2 linked regions of the Aquibium microcysteis genome follow. The protein of the gene in region 1 interacts with the protein of each later gene in a pairwise test. Links are inferred from orthologs where the notes say so. Each region holds a gene or a part of one and is shown on either strand. Other genes may lie near its edges. The genes, in order: grxD and IAI54_RS22210.

Evidence for each region.
Region 2: the proteins of grxD (region 1) and IAI54_RS22210 interact in binary tests that used the Escherichia coli proteins (3 or more experiments, as listed by UniProt). The link is inferred for Aquibium microcysteis from one-to-one orthologs.

What each region holds. Positions count from the first base shown.
Region 1 is NZ_CP061080.1:1,806,766-1,822,715, forward strand. The notes cover bases 1-2,687. They hold grxD (Grx4 family monothiol glutaredoxin), read left to right. Parts: upstream 1-1,019; coding sequence 1,020-1,355; downstream 1,356-2,687. Other genes in these bases: purL (phosphoribosylformylglycinamidine synthase subunit PurL), read left to right, coding at 1-646; IAI54_RS08270 (BolA/IbaG family iron-sulfur metabolism protein), read left to right, coding at 646-879; IAI54_RS08280 (multidrug effflux MFS transporter), read left to right, coding at 1,484-2,687. Outside these bases: more of IAI54_RS08280, read left to right, coding at 2,688-2,731; IAI54_RS08285 (inositol monophosphatase family protein), read right to left, coding at 2,748-3,575; tRNA 2-thiocytidine(32) synthetase TtcA, read right to left, coding at 3,565-4,440; rpsD (30S ribosomal protein S4), read right to left, coding at 4,550-5,167; IAI54_RS08300 (SH3 domain-containing protein), read right to left, coding at 5,434-6,219; murI (glutamate racemase), read right to left, coding at 6,522-7,343; IAI54_RS08310 (RNA methyltransferase), read right to left, coding at 7,336-8,187; IAI54_RS08315 (tannase/feruloyl esterase family alpha/beta hydrolase), read right to left, coding at 8,243-9,856; IAI54_RS08320 (TfoX/Sxy family protein), read left to right, coding at 10,042-10,431; IAI54_RS08325 (alpha/beta fold hydrolase), read right to left, coding at 10,424-11,317; IAI54_RS08330 (NADP-dependent isocitrate dehydrogenase), read left to right, coding at 11,545-12,756; IAI54_RS08335 (cyclic nucleotide-gated ion channel), read right to left, coding at 12,826-14,040; alaS (alanine--tRNA ligase), read right to left, coding at 14,049-15,950. UniProt on the Escherichia coli protein: Monothiol glutaredoxin involved in the biogenesis of iron-sulfur clusters.
Region 2 is NZ_CP061080.1:4,719,809-4,723,108, reverse strand. Bases 540-3,300 are described here. They hold IAI54_RS22210 (BolA family protein), read left to right. Parts: upstream 540-1,649; coding sequence 1,650-1,952; downstream 1,953-3,300. Other genes in these bases: aroB (3-dehydroquinate synthase), read right to left, coding at 3,263-3,300; IAI54_RS22205 (HlyC/CorC family transporter), read right to left, coding at 1,995-3,266; IAI54_RS22215 (J domain-containing protein), read right to left, coding at 910-1,524; cobS (cobaltochelatase subunit CobS), read right to left, coding at 540-825. In the rest of the region: more of cobS, read right to left, coding at 1-539. UniProt on the Escherichia coli protein: Transcriptional regulator that plays an important role in general stress response. Has many effects on cell morphology, cell growth and cell division. Acts by regulating the transcription of many genes, including dacA (PBP-5), dacC (PBP-6), ampC and mreB.

The sequences.
Region 1 (15,950 bases):
CGGCAACGTCTCGCTCTACAACGAGACCAGCGGCAAGGCGATCCTGCCCACGCCCACCATCGCCGGCGTCGGCCTGATCGACGACTGGACGACGATGGCGACCGTCGGCTTCAAGACGCCCGGCCGGGCCGTGCTGCTCGTCGGCTCGCGCAAGGACTTCGCCAACGGCCATCTCGGCCAGTCGGCCTATCTGCGGACCGTCTTCGCGAGCGCGGAGGGGACGCCGCCGCCGGTCGACCTGGCCGCCGAGCGGCGCGTCGGCGATTTCGTGCGCTCGCTGATCCGGCGCGGGACGGCGAACGCCGTGCACGACGTTTCGGACGGCGGCGTCGCCGTCGCCTTCGCCGAAATGGCGATGGCGGGCGGCATCGGCGGCACGCTGCCCGGTCCGGCCGAGGTGGACGCGATTCCCTTCTTCTTCGGCGAGGACCAGGGACGCTATCTGGTCGAGATCGACCTCGATCCGCAGGGCGAGGAGATGGTCGACCTGTGGAACGAAGCGAAGTCGCTCGGTATATTCGCGCCCTGGGTGGGCACCACCGGCGGCGATTCCCTGATGCTCGGCGACGGCCGGGCCGTTCCGCTCGCCGATCTTGCCGCCGCCCACGAAGGCTGGTTCCCGAAATTCATGGATGGAGCACACTGATGCCAATGGACGCCCGCGACATCGAGACGCTCATCAAGGAATCGATCCCCGACGCCCGGGTGACGATCCGCGATCTTGCCGGCGACGGCGACCATTATGCGGCCGAGGTCGTGGCGGAGAGCTTCCGCGGCAAGTCGCGCGTGCAGCAGCACCAGATGGTCTACAACGCGCTGAAGGGCAACATGGGCGGGGTGCTGCATGCGTTGGCCCTGCAGACGAGCGTACCGGACTGACCGGTCCGGATCGGCGCTCCTTGCCGATGCGGGGGCGACGCCCGCGCCTCGACAAGCACCGGACGATCTTCTATCTAAGGCTTAGCCAATACACGCATTTCATCTCCGGCCTTGAACCGGACGAAGAAGGAAGGACAGCCATGAGCGCCATCACCGATTTCATTGCCAGCGAAGTCAAGGGCAACGACGTGGTCCTCTTCATGAAGGGGACGCCCGGCTTCCCGCAGTGCGGATTTTCCGGCCAGGTCGTGCAGATTCTCGACTATGTCGGCGTCGACTACAAGGGGATCAACGTGCTGACGTCCGATGAGCTGCGCCAGGGGATCAAGGAATTCTCGCAGTGGCCGACGATCCCGCAGCTCTACGTCAAGGGCGAGTTCGTCGGCGGATGCGACATCGTCCGCGAGATGTTCCAGGCCGGCGAGTTGCAGGCTTTCCTCGACGAGAAGGGCGTGAGCGTCAAGGGCGCCGCCTGAGACACCTGCCCGGCACCGCCGCGATCTGAAAAGACGGGATCCCGGGACCATTACCCGGGACCGATGCCGGAAATGCGCCGTCCGCGGCGCGTTTCCTTTTTGTTTGTGTGTAGATCGGACGCATTGCCATGGACCCGACGGTCGCCCCCTCCCCGCGCAAGCCGCCTTTGCTGACGATCCCCCGCTGGGAGTTCATCGCCATCGCGGCGGGCCTCATGGCCCTGAACGCCCTGGCGATCGACATCATGCTGGTCGCGCTGCAGCAGATCGGCATGAGCCTCGCCGTCGAGGACGAGAATTCCAGACAGCTGGTCGTGACCGCCTATGTCATCGGCTTCGGGCTTGCGCAGCTCGTGTTCGGCCCCGTTTCGGACCGCTTCGGCCGGCGCATTCCTCTGCTGGTCGGGCTCGGCATCTACGTCGTCGCGGGCTTCGCCTGCGCCTTCGCACCGTCCTTCACGATCCTGCTGGTCCTGCGCTTCATCCAGGGTCTCGGCGCGGCTTCCACGCGCGTCATCTCCGTCTCGCTGGTGCGCGACGTCTACGGCGGCCGGGCCATGGCCGAAGTGATGTCGCTGGTGTTCATGGTGTTCATGGTCATTCCGGTCGTCGCGCCCGGCATCGGCCAGTTCATCATGCTGTTTTCGGAATGGCCGACCATCTTCATCTTCATCGGCGTGATGTCCCTCGCCTTCACGGTCTGGACGGCGCTGCGGCTTCCCGAAACGCTGCCGCCGAGCCAGCGCCGGCCCTTCACCGCCGCCGTCATCCTGGATGCTTTCCGTATCGTCCTCACCGAACGCGTAGCGATCTGCTACACGATCGCCATGACGGCCATCATCGGCGCGCTGTTCGGCTTCATCAATTCGGCGCAGCAGGTCTATGTCGGCATCTACGGCGTCGGCGAGATGTTCCCGTTCTACTTCGCGTTGGTGGCCGGCCTCATGGCCGTGTCGTCCTTCCTCAACGCACAGATGGTCGGGCGCTTCGGCATGCGGAGGCTGGCCCACGGCGCCCTCCTCGGCTTCCTTGCGGTCACGGCCGTCTCCTTCGTCCTGGCGCTGGCCGGTCCCATCCCGTTCTGGCTCTTCCTGACGCTGTTCGCGGTCGCGATGGTTCAGTTCGCCTGGATCGGCTCGAATTTCAACGCGCTCGCCATGGAGCCGCTCGGCCATGTCGCGGGGACGGCTTCCTCGGTGCAGGGCTTCCTGCAGACGGTAGGCGGCGGCGTGGTCGGCGCGCTGATCGGACAGGCCTATGACGGCACCGTGGCGCCGCTGGCAGGCGGCTACTTCGTGGCGGCCGCGATCGCGCTCGTCATGACGCTGATCGCGGAGAAGGGGCGGCTCTTCCGGTCGCAGAACCCGCGGGTCTGAACCGCGCGCCGGCCGGTCAGTCGGCCCACAATTCGCGACGCAGCTCCGACCAGCTCTCCCGGTCGGGCGCCACGAGCAGTCCGCCGTCGAGATGCTCGGGCCGGTAGGCGCTGCCGTCGAGCCGCGCGACATGGCCGCCCGCCTCGGTCTGGATCAGCGTGCCGGCCAGGTGATCCCACGGCATCAGCTTGTTGTAGACGACGAAATGCGCGTGGCCGCTTGCGATGAGGCGATACTCGTGCGCCGAGCAGCGGTAGGCGATCTGCGAGAGCGCCTTGGCCTGGTTGCGCGCGAGCCGCGCCCGGTCGGGTTCGGCGAAATACTGCCACGACGCGCTGCCGGTCATCTCCGCCAGCGGCACGGCGGGCGCCACCCGCACGGCCGTCTCCCGGCCGCCCTCGTGGCGAAGCCGGCTGCCCCCGCCCCTCACGCCGATCATGCAGTCGCGCCCGAGCGGATCATGGATCAGCCCGGCAACCGTCTCGCCTCTCGCCACCACCGCCAGGATGACGCCGAAGAGCGGCACGCCGGAGGCAAAGTTGTAGGTGCCGTCCACGGGATCGAGCACGAAGGCGAGATCGGCCTTCGCCAGGCCGTCCAGCAGGCGGGGATCCTCCGCGCAGGCTTCCTCGCCGATCACCAGGGCGCCCGGATATCGCGAGGTCAGACGCGCCGTGAGGAAGCGTTCGGCCTCGACGTCGGCATCGGTGACGAGGTCGATCGCGCTCGACTTGCGCCGCACGTCGCCGGAACCGAGCCGCCTGAACCGCGGCATGATCTCGCGCCGCGCCGCCTCGTCGAGCAGGTCCGCCAGCCAGTCGACGTCGCTCTCGTCAAAACGCAACGTCCAGCTCCCCGTGGCCGCGCCTGGCGTCGAGACCGGCGAAATCGAACAGCTTGGTATCCAGGAGATGGCTCGGCCGCACGTTGGCCAGCGCCCGGATCATCGTGTCCTTGCGCCCGGGCATCCTGCTCTCGATGCCGTCGAGCATCGCCTTCATGGCGTTGCGCTGCAGTCCGTCCTGGCTGCCGCACAGGTCGCAGGGGATGATGGGGAAGCACATCGCCTCGGCGAACCGGGCGAGATCGCTCTCGTCGCAATAGGCGAGCGGCCGCAGCACCATCACGTCACCCTCGTCGTTGAGCAGCTTCGGCGGCATGGCGGCCAGCCGCCCGCCGTGGAAGAGATTCATGAAGAAGGTCTCGAGAATGTCGTCGCGGTGGTGACCGAGCACCAGCGCCGCGCAGCCCTCCTCGCGCGCGATCCGGTAGAGATGTCCGCGCCGCAGCCGCGAGCACAGGGAGCAGTAGGTCTTCCCCTTCGCGATCTTGTCGGTGACCACCGAATAGGTGTCCTGGTATTCGATGCGATGCGGCACGCCGAGCGACGCGAGATAGTCAGGCAGCACGTGCTTGGGAAAGTTGGGCTGGCCCTGGTCGAGATTGCAGGCGAGCAGCTCGACGGGCAGCAGGCCGCGCCATTTCAGGTCGAGCAGCAGGGCCAGCAGGCCGTAGGAATCCTTGCCGCCCGAGAGCGCCACCAGCCAGCGCTCGCCCGGCCGGACCATGGCGCAATCCTCCATCGCCTGACGCGCATTGCGCAGGAGGCGCTTGCGCAGCCGGTTGAACTCGACCGTCGACGGCACCGCCCTGAAGAGCGGGTGGCATTCGTCCTCCTCCACGGAGATGGCGGGCGACTGGATGTTCATGGCGGATGACGGACCGATGCGGCGCAGTTCGCACGAAGCTTTAGGCGAGGTCTTCGCCAAAGAAAAGGCCGCCTCGGGGGCGGCCTCTCGGATGGCGGGCTGAAACCGGTCAGCGCGAGTAGAACTCGACCACCAGGTTCGGTTCCATCTGCACCGCGTAGGGCACGTCGCCGAGGCCGGGCACGCGCGCATACTTGGCCGTCATCTTCGAATGATCGGCTTCGATGTAATCCGGAACGTCACGCTCGACGAGCTGCACGGACTCGAGCACGATGACGAGCTGCTTGGACTTCTCGCGAACCTCGATCACGTCGCCCGCGCGGCAGCGGTAGGAGCCGATGTTGACGCGGCGGCCGTTCACGTTGACGTGGCCATGGTTGATGAACTGGCGCGCCGCGAAGATCGTCGGCACGAACTTGGCGCGGTACACCACCGCGTCGAGACGCGACTCGAGCAGGCCGATCAGGTTCTCGGAGGTGTCGCCGCGCATGCGGTTGGCTTCCTCGTAGACCTTGCGGAACTGCTTTTCGGAAATGTCGCCGTAATGGCCCTTGAGCTTCTGCTTGGCGCGCAGCTGCAGACCGAAGTCCGACATCTTGCCCTTGCGGCGCTGACCATGCTGGCCGGGGCCGTATTCACGCTTGTTGACCGGCGACTTCGGCCGGCCCCAGATGTTTTCGCCGAGACGGCGGTCGATCTTGTACTTTGCGGATTCGCGCTTGCTCATCGCATTCCCTTTCGAATGAAACAGTCCGGAACGTCGCCGTGCCGGACGAAGGAAACGCGCCCTCCTCTGGCTCCCGTTTTCGGAGCCTGACAGGATCACCACGCGGCGAAGCGGGCGATCCACGGGACACGTCAATGAAGACACCGGCCCTTTCGGACCGGTGCTGGCGGGTCTTTAGGCGGATTGCAGTATGGTGTCAATGCCGCGCCGCGAACGGAACGGCCGGGCGCGGAGCCGGGAAGCGGCCGGCAACCGCGCCGGATCGGTCAGGACCGGTTGCTCACGAAGCTCTTGTAGATGTATCCGGTGCGGCCTTCGTAGCCGACCTTGCACCAGAGATCGCAGTCGTAGACATCGACCTTGGCGCGGCGCGGAATCACCATCATCACGCCGTGCTTGCTGCCCGGCCCCTTGCGCATGTTGACCGGGGCGTTCACCGACGCCGTCCGCGCCGCGTCATCGGGCTGCTCGGGCAATTCGGCCGGCAGCACGATCTGCATCGGGCGGCGCGGTTCCTCGGCCGGAGCGAAATCCGAACGTTCCACCCCACCCGCATAGGCGAGAAGGCCGGAAGCGTTTTCGTCGACCGGCGCGGCCTTCTCGACGATCAGCTTGCGCATCGCTTCGAGCGCCGGAGACCCGTGCCGGGCTTCGGTTCGCGCCCAGCGGGGGTCGTCCTTGCGGGGGATGTCGACCACTTTCGCGGCCTTTGCGACCGCAACGGGAGCGGGGTCGGCCTTCGCCGCCGGTTCCGCCACTCCGGATGCCTCTGTCGCCATGGCCTCCGACCTGTCGGGCGCCACCGCGCCGGCCGCGTCGGCTCCGGCCTCCTTCTCGACCGCGACGCTTCGCACCGGCGTCGTGACTTCCGGAGCGGCCGCCGCCACGGGTGCCGTAGCGATATCGCCGCGCGGCATCATGAAGAAGAGGCTTCCGCCGAGGATGGTGACCGTCGCCACCACCGCGGCAAGGGCAGGCTTCGATGGCCCGACGCTCCTTCCGGGGCGGTGCTGCGGCAGGAAGATCGCAACAGGTTTTTCCTGTTCCGTCATGAATAGCTGGCGACCGCTGTCGCCTCGTTCGTCCGTTTGACCAGTCACGTGCCCTCTCCAGGCAAGCTTGTCGACACTCCGATCCGCAGCGCCCCAGCCAGCGTCGTCAGGTTGATGTCCGGCCCCCGCCGGACGGCATGACGAAACACCGCCATGCCGAGCCCCTTGTCTGGGAGCCGAATGTGGCGATGATTTGTTAACGTGGCGCCGCGACCGCCGCCACATCGTCTTTCGGAAGTTACAGCCAACACTTATTGTGTCGACCTGTGACGTGTCGTGAAAAGAAGAGCCAGACCAGTCGGTTATGCGGAAGCTGTTCGCCTGGTCGCAAGGCCGAAGCCTTGCATGAGACGCCGCGATGCATTGTCGGGTGCGCCGGACGTGAAGACGGCGACATCGACATCCTGCGGCTCGTCCTGTCCGGACGATTCGGCCGCAGCATCGTCGCGGGGGAGCAGCGACAGCGCCCGACGGGCGATGGCTTCGGCGGGATCCAGCCAGTCCACCGGCCAGGGTGCCGTCTTGCGCATCCGGTTCACGAGGAATGGATAGTGGGTGCAGGCGAGCACGACGATGTCGGTGCGCCGGCCGTCCTGTTCGACGAAGCAGGGTTCGATCTCGGCCCGGACCGCGTCCTCGTCCACGAAGCCCTCGCGCATGTAAGTCTCCGCCAGCGAGGCGAGCCGGTCGCTGCCGACCAGGCGGACATGGCACTTCGTCGCCCATTCGCGGATCAGATCGCGGGTGTACTGTCGCTTGACCGTGCCCGGCGTTGCCAGCACCGAAACGAGACCGCTGACGGTGCGCTCGGCCGCCGGCTTGATCGCCGGCACCGTGCCGACGAAGGGCCAGTCCGGATAGGCCGCGCGCAGGTCGGGCAGCACCAGCGTGGAAGCCGTGTTGCAGGCGATCACGACGATTACCGGATCGTGCTCCGCGAGCAGCCGTCCGAACAGGTCGACGATCCGATCCCGAAGCGCGCGCTCTTCCCAGGCGCCATAGGGAAATCCGGCATCGTCGGCGACGTAGACGAAGCGCCGGTCGGGCATCAGAACGCGCGCCTCGCGCAGAACGGTGAGCCCGCCGATGCCCGAATCGAAGACCAGCACCGGACGTTCATGCATCGGGGTCGTCCGGCAGGGCGTTGCGATCGGCCTGCGCCTTGCGCTCCGGGTAGCCGGCGCCGCGCGGCTGCTTCGGCGAGAAGTAGTCCAGCGAGGACACGACCCCGCGCAGGACCTTGATCTCGGCCTCGGCGAAAGCGGGGCGGGTGAAGACGGCACGCAGGTTGTCGAGCATCTTCGCCTTCTTTTCCGGCGGCCGGAAGTAGCCGCGTTCGTCGAGCGCCCGCTCGAGGTGGCCGATGAAGGAGTGGAGATGCTCCTTGGAAGCCGGCTGCATCTCCGGTCCGCGGAAGTTGGTGTCCGTCTCGCGCTCCAGCCCGGCCTTCATCCACTCGTAGGACATCAGCAGGACGGCCTGCGCGATGTTCAGCGACGAGAAGGCAGGATCGACCGGGAAGGTCACGATGACGTCCGCGAGCGCCACCTCTTCGTTCGACAGGCCGAATTTCTCGCGGCCGAAGAGGATGCCCGTCTGTTGTCCGAGCCGCTCGCGTCCGCGAAGCTCGCGTCCGGCCTCCACCGGTCCGTGCACCGGCTTGAACCCGTCGCGCGGCCGCGCCGTGGTCGCGTAGAGGAAGGACAGGTCGCCGATCGCGTGTTCGAGCTTGTCGAACACCTGCGTGGCGCGGATGACGTGATCGGCGCGGCTCGCCGTGGCGATGGCCTTCTCGTTCGGCCAGCCGTCGCGCGGGTTGACCAGCCGCAGGTTGGTCAGCCCGAAATTGGCCATGGCGCGCGCGACCATGCCGATGTTCTCGCCGAGCTGCGGCTCGACGAGAATGATGGCGGGGGACGGGGAGGCGTCGCCTCCCGGCTCGGACGGGGTCGTTGCATGGTCGCTCATGGGAACGGACCCATGCCACGACCGGCCGCCGAACGGAATGGCTTTCGTGCGGCGGCTAGGGCTGGCACACGAAATTGGCCGCGTCCTGCGGGTCGCCAGAGCCTGTGTAGCGGGCATGGGTCGGGTACGGGCAGAGCGGGCGCGTGCGCCCGTCGAAGGCCGGACCGGAGGCGACGACGGTCGCCGGCGCCGCGCCATTCTCCACCCATTCGACGAGCGGTGAGAGCAGGTCGAAGCGGTCGAGCCCGGCCGGGCCACCGCGGCAATGGCCCATTCCCGGCACGAGGTAGAGCTGCGCCCAGTCCTCCATCGGCACCGTGGTCTTCGTGCCGGCCTTCACGCGGCCGAAGAAGTCGATCGTGTCGTTGGCGGAAAACCAGGGATCGCTCATGCCGTGGAAGACCATGATCTTGCGGCCGTCGGCGGCAAAAGAACTCAGGTCGGTCCACTGGTCGACATTGATCAGGCGCTGCTGCGGATCGGCGATGTCGGCCTTCTCGACAGCGGCGTCGACGTCGAAGTCCGTCGCCGCGTTCTTGAACTGGCGATTGCGCTCGTCGTCGAAGCGCAGCAGGCCGGGGATCGGGTCGGTCGTGCTCATCACCCCGGTGTCGAAGGGAAAGCCGACATAGGCCGCCCTGCCCGAGGCGTCGAGCGTCGGCGCGAAGGTCATGGCCACCACCTCCGCCTGCTCGGCCGTGAGGCAGCCCTCCGTCGCGGTGCCCCGGCAGACCAGCGTCGCGGGGTCGAAGCTGCAGGCCTGGGTGTTCTGGATCATTCCGTCCTCAAGACCGTCGAGGCCGTCGCAGGCCTTCAGGATGCCGTCGAGCACAAGCGTGCGGTCGGCATCGGAGAAGGCGGCGGACTTGTCCGGTGCGCCGTCGGCGCCGGCCGGCGAAATCCGGTTCATGGCCACCGCCTTGGCGGCGAGCGCCATGTTGGAGCGGCTGGTGCGCATGGCGGGCGCGCCCGAGATGATGCCGTCGAAGAGTGTCGGGAAGCGCTGCGCGGAGGCGAGCCCCTCGCGCCCGCCGGTGGAGCAGCCGGCGAAATAGGAATGGTCGGCGGGACGGCCGTAGTAAGCCTCCACGATCGCCTTGCCGAGACCGGTCGCCTTCTCCACCGACCACCCGGCGAAATTCAGCGTGGCGATCTGGTCGGCCTTGAAGGAGCCGTCCCAGACCTCGCCCTTGTGGCCGCTGTCGTGCGAGAGCACGGCGAAGCCGCGCGCCAGCGCGGGGCGGTCGCCGGCCGCCGTGTCGCCCGCCGGTGGCCGCACGACGCCGTTCAGGCCGCCGCCGCCCTGGACCAGGAAGCGGCCCTGCCACTCGTCGGGCAGCGCGATGGCGAAACCGATGGCGTAGGGTTTGCCGTCGGCGCCGGTGCGGTGCTCGAAGGATCCCTGCACCAGGCAGTGCGGCACCGGGCCGTCGGCGACGTGGGTCGCGCCGTCGATCGTCAGGTCGTAGCCGGACAGCGACAGGCCGGCCGCCGCCGCGCAATCCGCCGCGCCCTCGGCCCGGGCGGGCAGCGCGAATGCGGCGACGCCGGCGCGCAGCGCGGCGGCCGTGCCGGCGCGCAGCGCGGCGGCCGTGCCGGCGCGCAGCGCGGCGGCCGTGCCGGCGCGCGTAGCGGCTGCGGCCCGGCACGTCATCGATCTCGTGGTCATGTGGTTCATCTCCTCCATCGTGCCGGCGCGGCCGGCGGCGGGATTCCGCCAATCATCAGGGTCCCTGTCAACCTCTTTTCCACGGTGTGGCCGCCAGTGTCCGGAGCGACGGTGCGCGGGCTTGCGCGGGTCGGGGCTGCATGCCACGAATCCCGCGCGCCACGGCAGGATCCGGAGCCCCCGTCATGACGAACGACCTCGCAGACCGCGTCCGCGAACGCCTCGGCCACCGCAACGGCGTGTCGGAGGTGCGCATGATGGGCGGGCTGTGCTTCCTGCTGCACGGCAACATGCTGGTCGGCACGATGAAGAACGGCGATCTCCTGGCGCGCGTCGGACCCGAGGGCCATGCGGCGGCGCTGGCGCGGCCGGGCGCAGGCGCGATGCTCTTCACAGGGCGCGCGATGAAGGGCTTCGTGGTGGTGGCCGCCGACGCGCTCGACGACGACGCCCTCGACGACTGGCTGTCGACCAGCCTCGCCTTCGTCGAGCCCTTGCCGCCGAAAGAGAAGAAGGCGGCGGAGAAGCGACCGGCTGCGCGGAAGCCCGCTCGGCGCAAGACGCCCGTCAGCTGACGAAATCGGCAATCGCGCGGGCGACGTCGGCCGGCTTCTCGTGCAGGATCCAGTGGCCGGCGCCCGCGACGCGCTTCACCGTCAGGTCGGGCGCGAAGCGGTCGAGGCCTCCGAGGCACGCAGGCCGCAGCGCCTCGTCGGCCTCGCCCCAGACGACGAGATGCGGCATTGAAACCGTGACGCGCTCGGCCGGTACCGTCAGCAGCGGCGCGTCGCCGGCCGGCTCGTCCGGACGCGGCACGAGGATGGGCGAGGATGTGTACCAATGCAGCATCGCCTCCATCGCGCCCGGTTGCGCCCAGGCGGCGCGATATCCGGCTGCGCTCTCGGGCGTCAGCCAGTCGGTGCGCGAGAAGCCGGCGAGCATCTTCATGGTGCGGGCGAAATCGTTCTGCGCCATCCGCGCGGCCGCGCCAGGGGCGCGCAACGTATGGAAATACTGGCTGGCGGACCGCTGGCCCTCGTCCTCCAGGATCGCGCGCTGGAAGCAGACCGGATGCGCGCCGTTGGCGATGACGAGATGGGTGAGGCGCAGGGGATGTGAAAAGGCATAGGCATAGGCGACGGAAGCACCCCAGTCGTGACCGGCAAGGACGAAGGGCCGGTCGGGGGACAGATGGTCGGCGAGGGCCGCCAGGTCGGCCACCATGTTGCGGGTGCGATAGGCCTCCTCCCCCTTCGGCTTGAAGGAGAGGTTGAAGCCGCGCTGGTCCGGCGCGACGAGGAAGAACGCGTCGGCGAGTTCCGCCATGACTCCGCTCCACGCCGCCCAGTACTCCGGAAAGCCGTGCAGGCAGAGGATCAGTGGCCGGGACGGATCGCCGGCCGCGGCATAGTGCAGGCGCCCCTCGCCCGTATCGAAGGAGCCGAAATCGAACATCGCCATGGATCGTCCTCCCGTGCGGTCGAATCCGCTGCCGTCCCGTCGCCGGACCACTATGCGCAACGCTTCGCACGCTGTCCAATTCCGGCTCCGATGCCGTCGAAAGGCTTGCGCCGCTTCACTTTTGGTAGCGTTTGCGCCCCCCGGTCGCCTTTGCTATAGCGTGCCGCATTCCTTCAACCGCGGGGCCAGACGACCGTCCCGCCTCCCCGAACGCGAGGCTTTTCCCGATGTCGAAAATCAAGGTGGCCAATCCCGTCGTCGAACTCGATGGCGACGAGATGACCCGCATCATCTGGCAGTACATCAAGGACAAGCTGATCCACCCCTATCTCGACGTCGACCTGAAGTACTACGATCTCGGCATCGAGCACCGCGACGCGACCAACGACCAGGTGACGATCGATTCCGCCAACGCGATCGCACAGTACGGCGTCGGCGTGAAATGCGCGACGATCACGCCCGACGAGGCACGGGTGGAAGAGTTCGGGCTGAAGAAGATGTGGCGCTCGCCCAACGGCACGATCCGCAACATCCTCGGCGGCACCATCTTCCGCGAGCCGATCATCATGAAGAACGTGCCGCGGCTGGTGCCGGGCTGGACGAAGCCGATCGTGGTGGGCCGCCACGCCTTCGGCGACCAGTACCGCGCCACCGACTTCAAGTTCCCCGGCAAGGGCAAGCTGACGATCAAGTTCGTCGGCGACGACGGCACCACGATCGAGCACGAGGTGTTCGACGCGCCGGGCTCGGGCGTCGCCATGGCGATGTACAACCTCGACGAGTCGATCCGCGACTTCGCCCGCGCCTCGCTGAACTACGGCCTGCTGCGCGGCTGGCCAGTGTACCTGTCGACCAAGAACACCATCCTCAAGGCCTATGACGGCCGCTTCAAGGACATCTTCCAGGAGATCTACGAGAAGGAGTTCGAGGCGGAATTCAAGGCCAGGAAGATCTGGTACGAGCACCGCCTGATCGACGACATGGTGGCGGCGAGCCTGAAATGGTCGGGCGGCTACATCTGGGCCTGCAAGAACTACGACGGCGACGTGCAGTCCGACACCGTGGCGCAGGGCTTCGGCTCGCTCGGCCTGATGACCTCGGTGCTGATGACGCCGGACGGCAAGACGGTGGAGGCCGAGGCCGCGCACGGCACGGTGACGCGCCACTACCGCCAGCACCAGAAGGGCGAGGAGACCTCGACCAACTCGATCGCGTCGATCTTCGCCTGGACCCGCGGCCTCGCCCACCGGGCCAAGCTCGACGACAATGCCGAACTGAAGCGCTTCGCCGACACGCTGGAGAAGGTGTGCGTGCAGACGGTCGAATCCGGCTTCATGACCAAGGATCTGGCGCTGCTGATCGGCCCCGACCAGCCCTGGCTGTCGACCACCGGCTTCCTCGACAAGATCGACGAGAACCTGCAGAAGGCGATGGGCTGAGACCCGCGTCTCCCCATCTCGCGGAGCGGGCTCGCGCAAGCGGGCCCGTTTTCATGAGGGCCGCACGGCTCAGCCCGCAGCGTCCCGCCGCTCCCGGGCGACGGCCGCGATCGAGTCGGCGATGTCGGGGCGTCTCTCCATCAGGCCGCGCAGGTCCGACGCGTCGAGGACGAGAAGCTTGGTGTGCTGGATGGCCCGGACGGTGGCGCTGCGCGCACCGTCCTTCAGCATGGCGGATTCGCCGAAGAACTGGTGCTCGCCGAGCGAGACCTCCCTGCCGGGCAGTTCCACTGCCACCCGGCCGGACGCGATGAAGAACATGGTGGTGGCCGGATCACCCTTGCGCACGATCACTTCGCCGGGTTCGGCCGAGACCGAACTGAGATACTGCATGATGTCGAGGATCTCGGACGCGTTCAGCCGATCGAACAGCGGCACACGCGCCACCATTCCCCAGGTCACGACGAACTCCCGGCGCTGGATGACCTGCGCGAAGGATGTCGCGAGAATTCCGATCGGCAGCGCCAGCATGACGATGCCGGCGAGCGCAGAGATCGTGGCGACGATCTTTCCCACCGGCGTCACGGGAACGGCGTCGCCGTAGCCGACCGTCGTGAGGGTGATCATCGCCCAATAGAGAGCGTCGGGCACTGTGCCGAACTTGTCGGGCTGGACGTCTCGCTCCAGCAGGTGCATGAGCGTGGCGCTGACCAGCGCGACCGTGACGATCAGCATGAGGCAGGTCAGCAGGGCCGCCCGCTCGCTGCGGATCGCATCGATCAGCGATCGCGCGCCCGGCGAATAGCGCGTCAGCTTGAAGAAGCGGAGAATGCGCAACGCCAGCAAAGTCCTGACGTCGATGAGCCCGAGCAGGTTGAGATAGAACGGCGCGACCGCCGCCAGATCGATGATCGCGCCGGGCGATGCCATCCATCGGAGCCGGGCCCGCCAGGGCGACAGGTGCCGGTAGGGCAGATCCTCGACCACGCTCCAGAGACGAAGCAGATATTCCGTCGTGAAGCAGAAGACGGAAGCAAACTCGATCGCTTCGAACAGGACGTGCCATGTGCGGCCCAGCCCAGGCACCGTTTCCAGCACCGAGGCCAGCACGGAGACGACGATCAGCGCCATGATGGCGCGCTGCAGGACGAGGCCTGCGCGCAGCTGCGTTCCGTTTTCGAGCAGCGCGTGGATCGTCGCGCGGGCGCGCGACCTGCGGCCTCCCGGTGCGCTCGCTCCCGCACCGCGCGAGAGTTTTCCCGGACGCGGCGCGGATGCGATCATGACACCGATCAGTCCCCCTTCGCGAGAGCCTTCCTTACCGCATCGACGGCGTCCGCGCCACGGCTGCCGTCGGGGCCGCCGGCCTGCGCCATGTCGGGCCGCCCGCCACCGCCCTTGCCACCGAGCGCCTCGGACGCCGCGCGAACCAGGTCCACGGCGCTGAATCGGCCGACCAGGTCGGGTGTCAGGGCGACGACGACGCTCGCCTTGCCCTCGTCGTCGGCGCTGACGAACACGACCACCCCGGAGCCGAGCGACGTCCTCGCCTCGTCGGCGAGAGGCTTCAGATCGCGGGCGCCGACGCCGTCGACGACCTTTCCGACGAAGCCTACACCATTGACGGTCTCGGCGCCCTGCCCGGCATTGCCGCCCGAACCGCCCCCGAGCGCGAGCTTCTTGCGGGCGTCCGCCAGTTCCTTCTCGAGCCTGCGACGCTCCTCCACGAGCGCCTCGACGCGAGCTGCCGCGTCGGCGGGCGAAACCTTCAATGTCGAGGCGATCGCCTTCAGACGGCGATCCTGCTCGTCGAGATGACGCCTCGCCGCCTCGCCGGTCACGGCTTCCAGTCGCCGCACCCCGGCCGCGACCGCGCCCTCGGATACCACGCGCACCAGCCCGATCTCGCCGGTCGCGCCGACATGCGTGCCGCCGCAGAGTTCGGTGGAATAGGATTTACCGGCCTTTTCGCCGTCGATTGCCGTGCCCATCGACACGACCCTCACCTCGTCGCCGTATTTCTCGCCGAACAGCGCCATGGCACCCTCGGCGATCGCGTCGTCGACGGCCATCAGGCGCGTGGTCACCGGACTGTTCTGGAAGACGATCGCGTTCGCCAGAGCCTCGACCGCCTCGAGTTCCTCGGCCGCGATCGGCTTCGGGTGCGAGAAATCGAAACGGAGCCGGTCCGGCGCGACGAGCGAGCCCTTCTGCGCGATGTGGGTCCCGAGCTTTTCGCGCAGCGCCTCGTGCAGGAGATGCGTCGCCGAATGGTTGGCCCGCAGCCTGGCACGTCTCGCATGGTCGACTTCCATCGAAACCGCTGCACCGGGCCGCACGGTGCCGCTGCGCACGATGCCGGAATGCACGAAGAGGCCGTCGACCTTCTTCTGCGTGTCGGTGATCGTGACCGCGAAACCCTCGCCGTGGAAAGTCCCCGTATCGCCCTGCTGGCCGCCGGATTCGCCGTAGAACGGCGTCTGGTTGACGACGATCTGCACCGTTTCGCCCTCGCCGGCGCTGTCGACGAGCGACCCTTCGCGAACGATGGCCGCGATCACGCCTTCGGCCTTCTCGGTGTCGTAGCCGAGAAACTCGGTGGCGCCAGCCTTGTCCTTCACCGAATACCAGATCGTCTCGGCGGCGGCCTCGCCGGATCCCGCCCAGCTCGCCCGGGCCTCGGCCTTCTGGCGTTCCATGGCCGCGCTGAAGCCGTCGGTATCGACCGAGATGCCGCGCTGACGCAGCGCGTCCTGCGTCAGGTCGAGAGGAAAACCGTAGGTATCGTAGAGCTTGAAGGCGGTCTCGCCGTCGAGCCTCGCGCCCGCGACCATGCCCTCGGTGGCATCCGACAGGAGGCCGAGCCCGCGTGTCAGCGTCGTGCGGAAGCGCTTCTCCTCGAGCTTCAGCGTCTCGGTGATCAGCGCCTCGCCGCGCACGAGTTCCGGATAGGCCTGGCCCATCTCGCGCACCAGCGCCGGCACCAGCCGCCACATCAGCGGCTCGGCCGCTCCGAGCAGCTGGGCATGGCGCATGGCGCGCCGCATGATGCGCCTGAGCACGTAGCCGCGCCCCTCGTTGGAGGGCAGCACGCCGTCCGCGATGAGGAAGCTCGCGGCGCGCAGGTGATCGGCGATGACGCGGTGGCTCGCCCGGTTCTTTCCTTCCGCCGGCACGCCCGTCGACTCGACCGA
Region 2 (3,300 bases), 2.9 Mb from region 1 along the record:
GGTGATGACCGTGCGCGGGCTCATCACGGTGGCGAGGTCGCCGTTGACGAAGGCCGAACGGGTCATGTCGGCGACGCGCACCATGCGGTCGACGACGACGCGGCCCTTGTCGTTGCGGTAATGCTTGGCCTTCGCCAGCACGATGTCGACTTCCTTGTCGTGCGGAAGGTAGTTCAGCGTGGTGACGATGGACCAGCGGTCCATCTGCGCCTGGTTGATCTGCTGGGTGCCGTGGTAGAGGCCGGTCGTGTCGCCGAGGCCGACCGTGTTGGCGGTGGCGAACAGGCGGAAGGCGGGATGCGGCCGGATGACGCGGCTCTGGTCGAGCAGCGTCAGACGGCCGGCGGATTCAAGCACGCGCTGGATCACGAACATCACGTCCGGGCGACCGGCATCGTATTCGTCGAAGCAAAGCGCGACGTTGTGCTGGTAGGCCCAGGGCAGGATGCCGTCGCGGAACTCCGTGACCTGCTTGCCCTCCTTCAGCACGATCGCATCCTTGCCGACGAGGTCGATGCGGCTGACGTGGCTGTCGAGGTTGACGCGCACCATCGGCCAGTTCAGCCGCGCCGCGACCTGCTCGATGTGGGTGGACTTGCCGGTGCCGTGGTAGCCGGAGATCATCACCCGTCGGTTGAAGGCAAAGCCGGCCAGGATGGCGAGCGTGGTGTCGCGATCGAAGAGATAGTCCGGGTCGACGTCCGGAACGTGCGGGTCGCTGGCGGAGTAGGCCGGCACGATCATGCGCGACTCGAAGCCGAAGACGTCCTTCACCGACACCGTGGTGTCGGGCAGGTTGGAGATGTCGCGATCGATCTTGTTCATCATGCCTCCAGCGCCGGGCCGTTCGGGCCGCCGCCATTCGTCCAGTCACAGCTTTTCGGGGGCAGTCCTTAGCAGACGCGGCGCTCAACAAAAACCCGATTGTTTGAGCACACGGTAGGCCTGGAGCACGTCGCGGAACCGGTCTTCCGAACCCCGGTCGCCGCCATTCGCATCGGGATGGTGGCGCTTCACCAGTTCCTTATAGCGCGCCTTTATGTCCGCGCCAGTCGCTTTCTCGTCCAGGCCCAGCGTTTCCAGCGCCTTGGCCTCCAGCGGACGGGCCTTGCGCTGCGGCTGCTGACGCGGCTTGTCGTCGCCGAACAGGTTGAACGGATCACGGACGCGGCTGTAGTAGCCTGCCCGGCCCGAGCGCTTCGACGCGATGTCCGGGCTCGATCGGGCCGACCCGTTGATGCCCAACACCCATGTGGGGCGGTGCCCCGTCAACGCCTCTTTCTGGAAGCGGGCGATGTCGGTGTCGGCGAGGCCGGAGAAGTAGTTGTAGCCCTTGTTGTAGGCCCGCACGTGGTCGATGCAGAAGCGGAAGTACTCGCCTTCCTTCATGCGCCCGACCGGCGCCCGGTGCAGCCCCGGCTCGGCGCAGCCGTCCCACTGGCAGCGCGGCGCGCGCGACTTCGCCTCCGCTTCCGGGTCGGGGCGGACGCGAATCCGGTCGAAGATCTTCGAGTTGGCGTTCATCGTGCAGCGATTATGGGTGCTTCGCACCGCGATACAAGAATTGACATTTGGGGAAGGATGTCCCTAACCCCTGATTTGCATGACCTTTGGCGTCGGAGCGGCGCATATGGTGGGAGAATGCGCGCATGTCCATCCAGTCCCGTATCGAAGTCAAGCTGCGCCAGCGTTTCGCGCCGGAGCGACTCGAAGTCGTCAACGAGAGCCATCTTCATGCCGGCCATCATCATTCCGGCTCGGGCCATCACGGCGCCTTCGACGGCGAAGGCGAGACGCACTTCCGTGTCCGCATCGTCGCACCGGCCTTCGCCGGGCTGAGCCGCGTCGACCGGCACCGCGCCATCAACGAACTCCTGGCCGAGGAACTGGCCGGCAGCGTCCACGCCCTGGCGCTGGAGCCCGCCGCGCCGGGCGAGAAGACGCGCTGGTGACGGACTGCCCGTCGCGTTCCCGGCTTGCCGGAAGCGCCCGTCCTATCCGACGTCCAGAGGCTTGATCCGCAGCTTTACGATGCGGTTCTTGTTGCGCTTCATGACGATGAAGCGCTTGCCATGGAAGGTGAAGGCCTGCTTCTCCTCGGGGATCATCTGCGCCTCGTGGATGACGAGCCCCGCGATCGTGGTGGCCTCGTCGTCGGGAAGGGTCCAGTCGAGCGCGCGGTTCAGGTCGCGGATCGGCACGCCGCCGTCGACGACGATCGATCCGTCTGCCTCCTGCTTGACGCCCTGGATGTCGACGTCGTGCTCGTCGGCGATCTCGCCCACGATCTCCTCGATGATGTCCTCCAGAGTGACGAGGCCTTCGACTTCGCCATACTCGTCCACCACGATGGCGAAATGCGCCTTGCGCCTCAGGAAGGCGTTCAGCTGGTCGCGCAGGGTGGTCGTGTCCGGCACGAACCAGGGTTTCGTCGCCACCTTCATGATGTCGACCTGCGCGGGGTCGTTGCCCACCTCGTGCAGCGCCCGCAGCAGGTCCTTGGCGTGCACGACGCCGACGATGTTGTCGGTCTCGTCGCGATAGAGCGGCATGCGGGTGTAGGGGCTCTGCAGGATCTCGCGCACGACGACGTCGGGAGCATCGCCGGCATTGACGAGCTTCATCGCCGTGCGGTGGATCATGATGTCGGAGACTTCGAGCTCGGCCAGGTCGAGCAGGCCGCCGACCCGATCCCGGTCCTGCTTCACGAAGGCGCCTTCGCGGTGCAGGACCTCGACCGCGCCCCGGATCTCCTCATGCGCCGAAACCATGTTCGCATCGCTCGACAGGTTGACGCCGAAGAGGTGGAGGATACCGCGGACGATGAAGTTGGCGGCGCCGGAGATCGGCCCGAACACGAAGACGACCACCCGTGCGAACGGCGACACGAAGAGGGCGAACTGCTCGGGTCGGAACAGAGCGAGCGACTTCGGCAGGATCTCCGAGAAAATCACCAGCAGAACCGTCATGCCGATCGTGGCGTAGACGACGCCGCTGTCGCCGAAGATCGACAGGAGCACGCTGGTCGCGAGCGACGAGGCGAGGATGTTGACGAGATTGTTGCCGATCAGCAGCGCGCCGACGAGGCGGTCCTTGCGCTCGATCAGGCGCTCCACCACCGAGGCGCGCTTGTCGCCGCCCGCTGCAATGGAATGGAGCCTTGCCCGCGAGGCCGCCGTCATGCCGGTTTCGGTTCCGGAGAAGAGGAACGAGAAACAGATCAGGATCAGGATGATCCCGGCGATCACCCACAATTCGGTCGTCATCCGGGATGGTTCTCCTCGATGAAGGACAGGACTT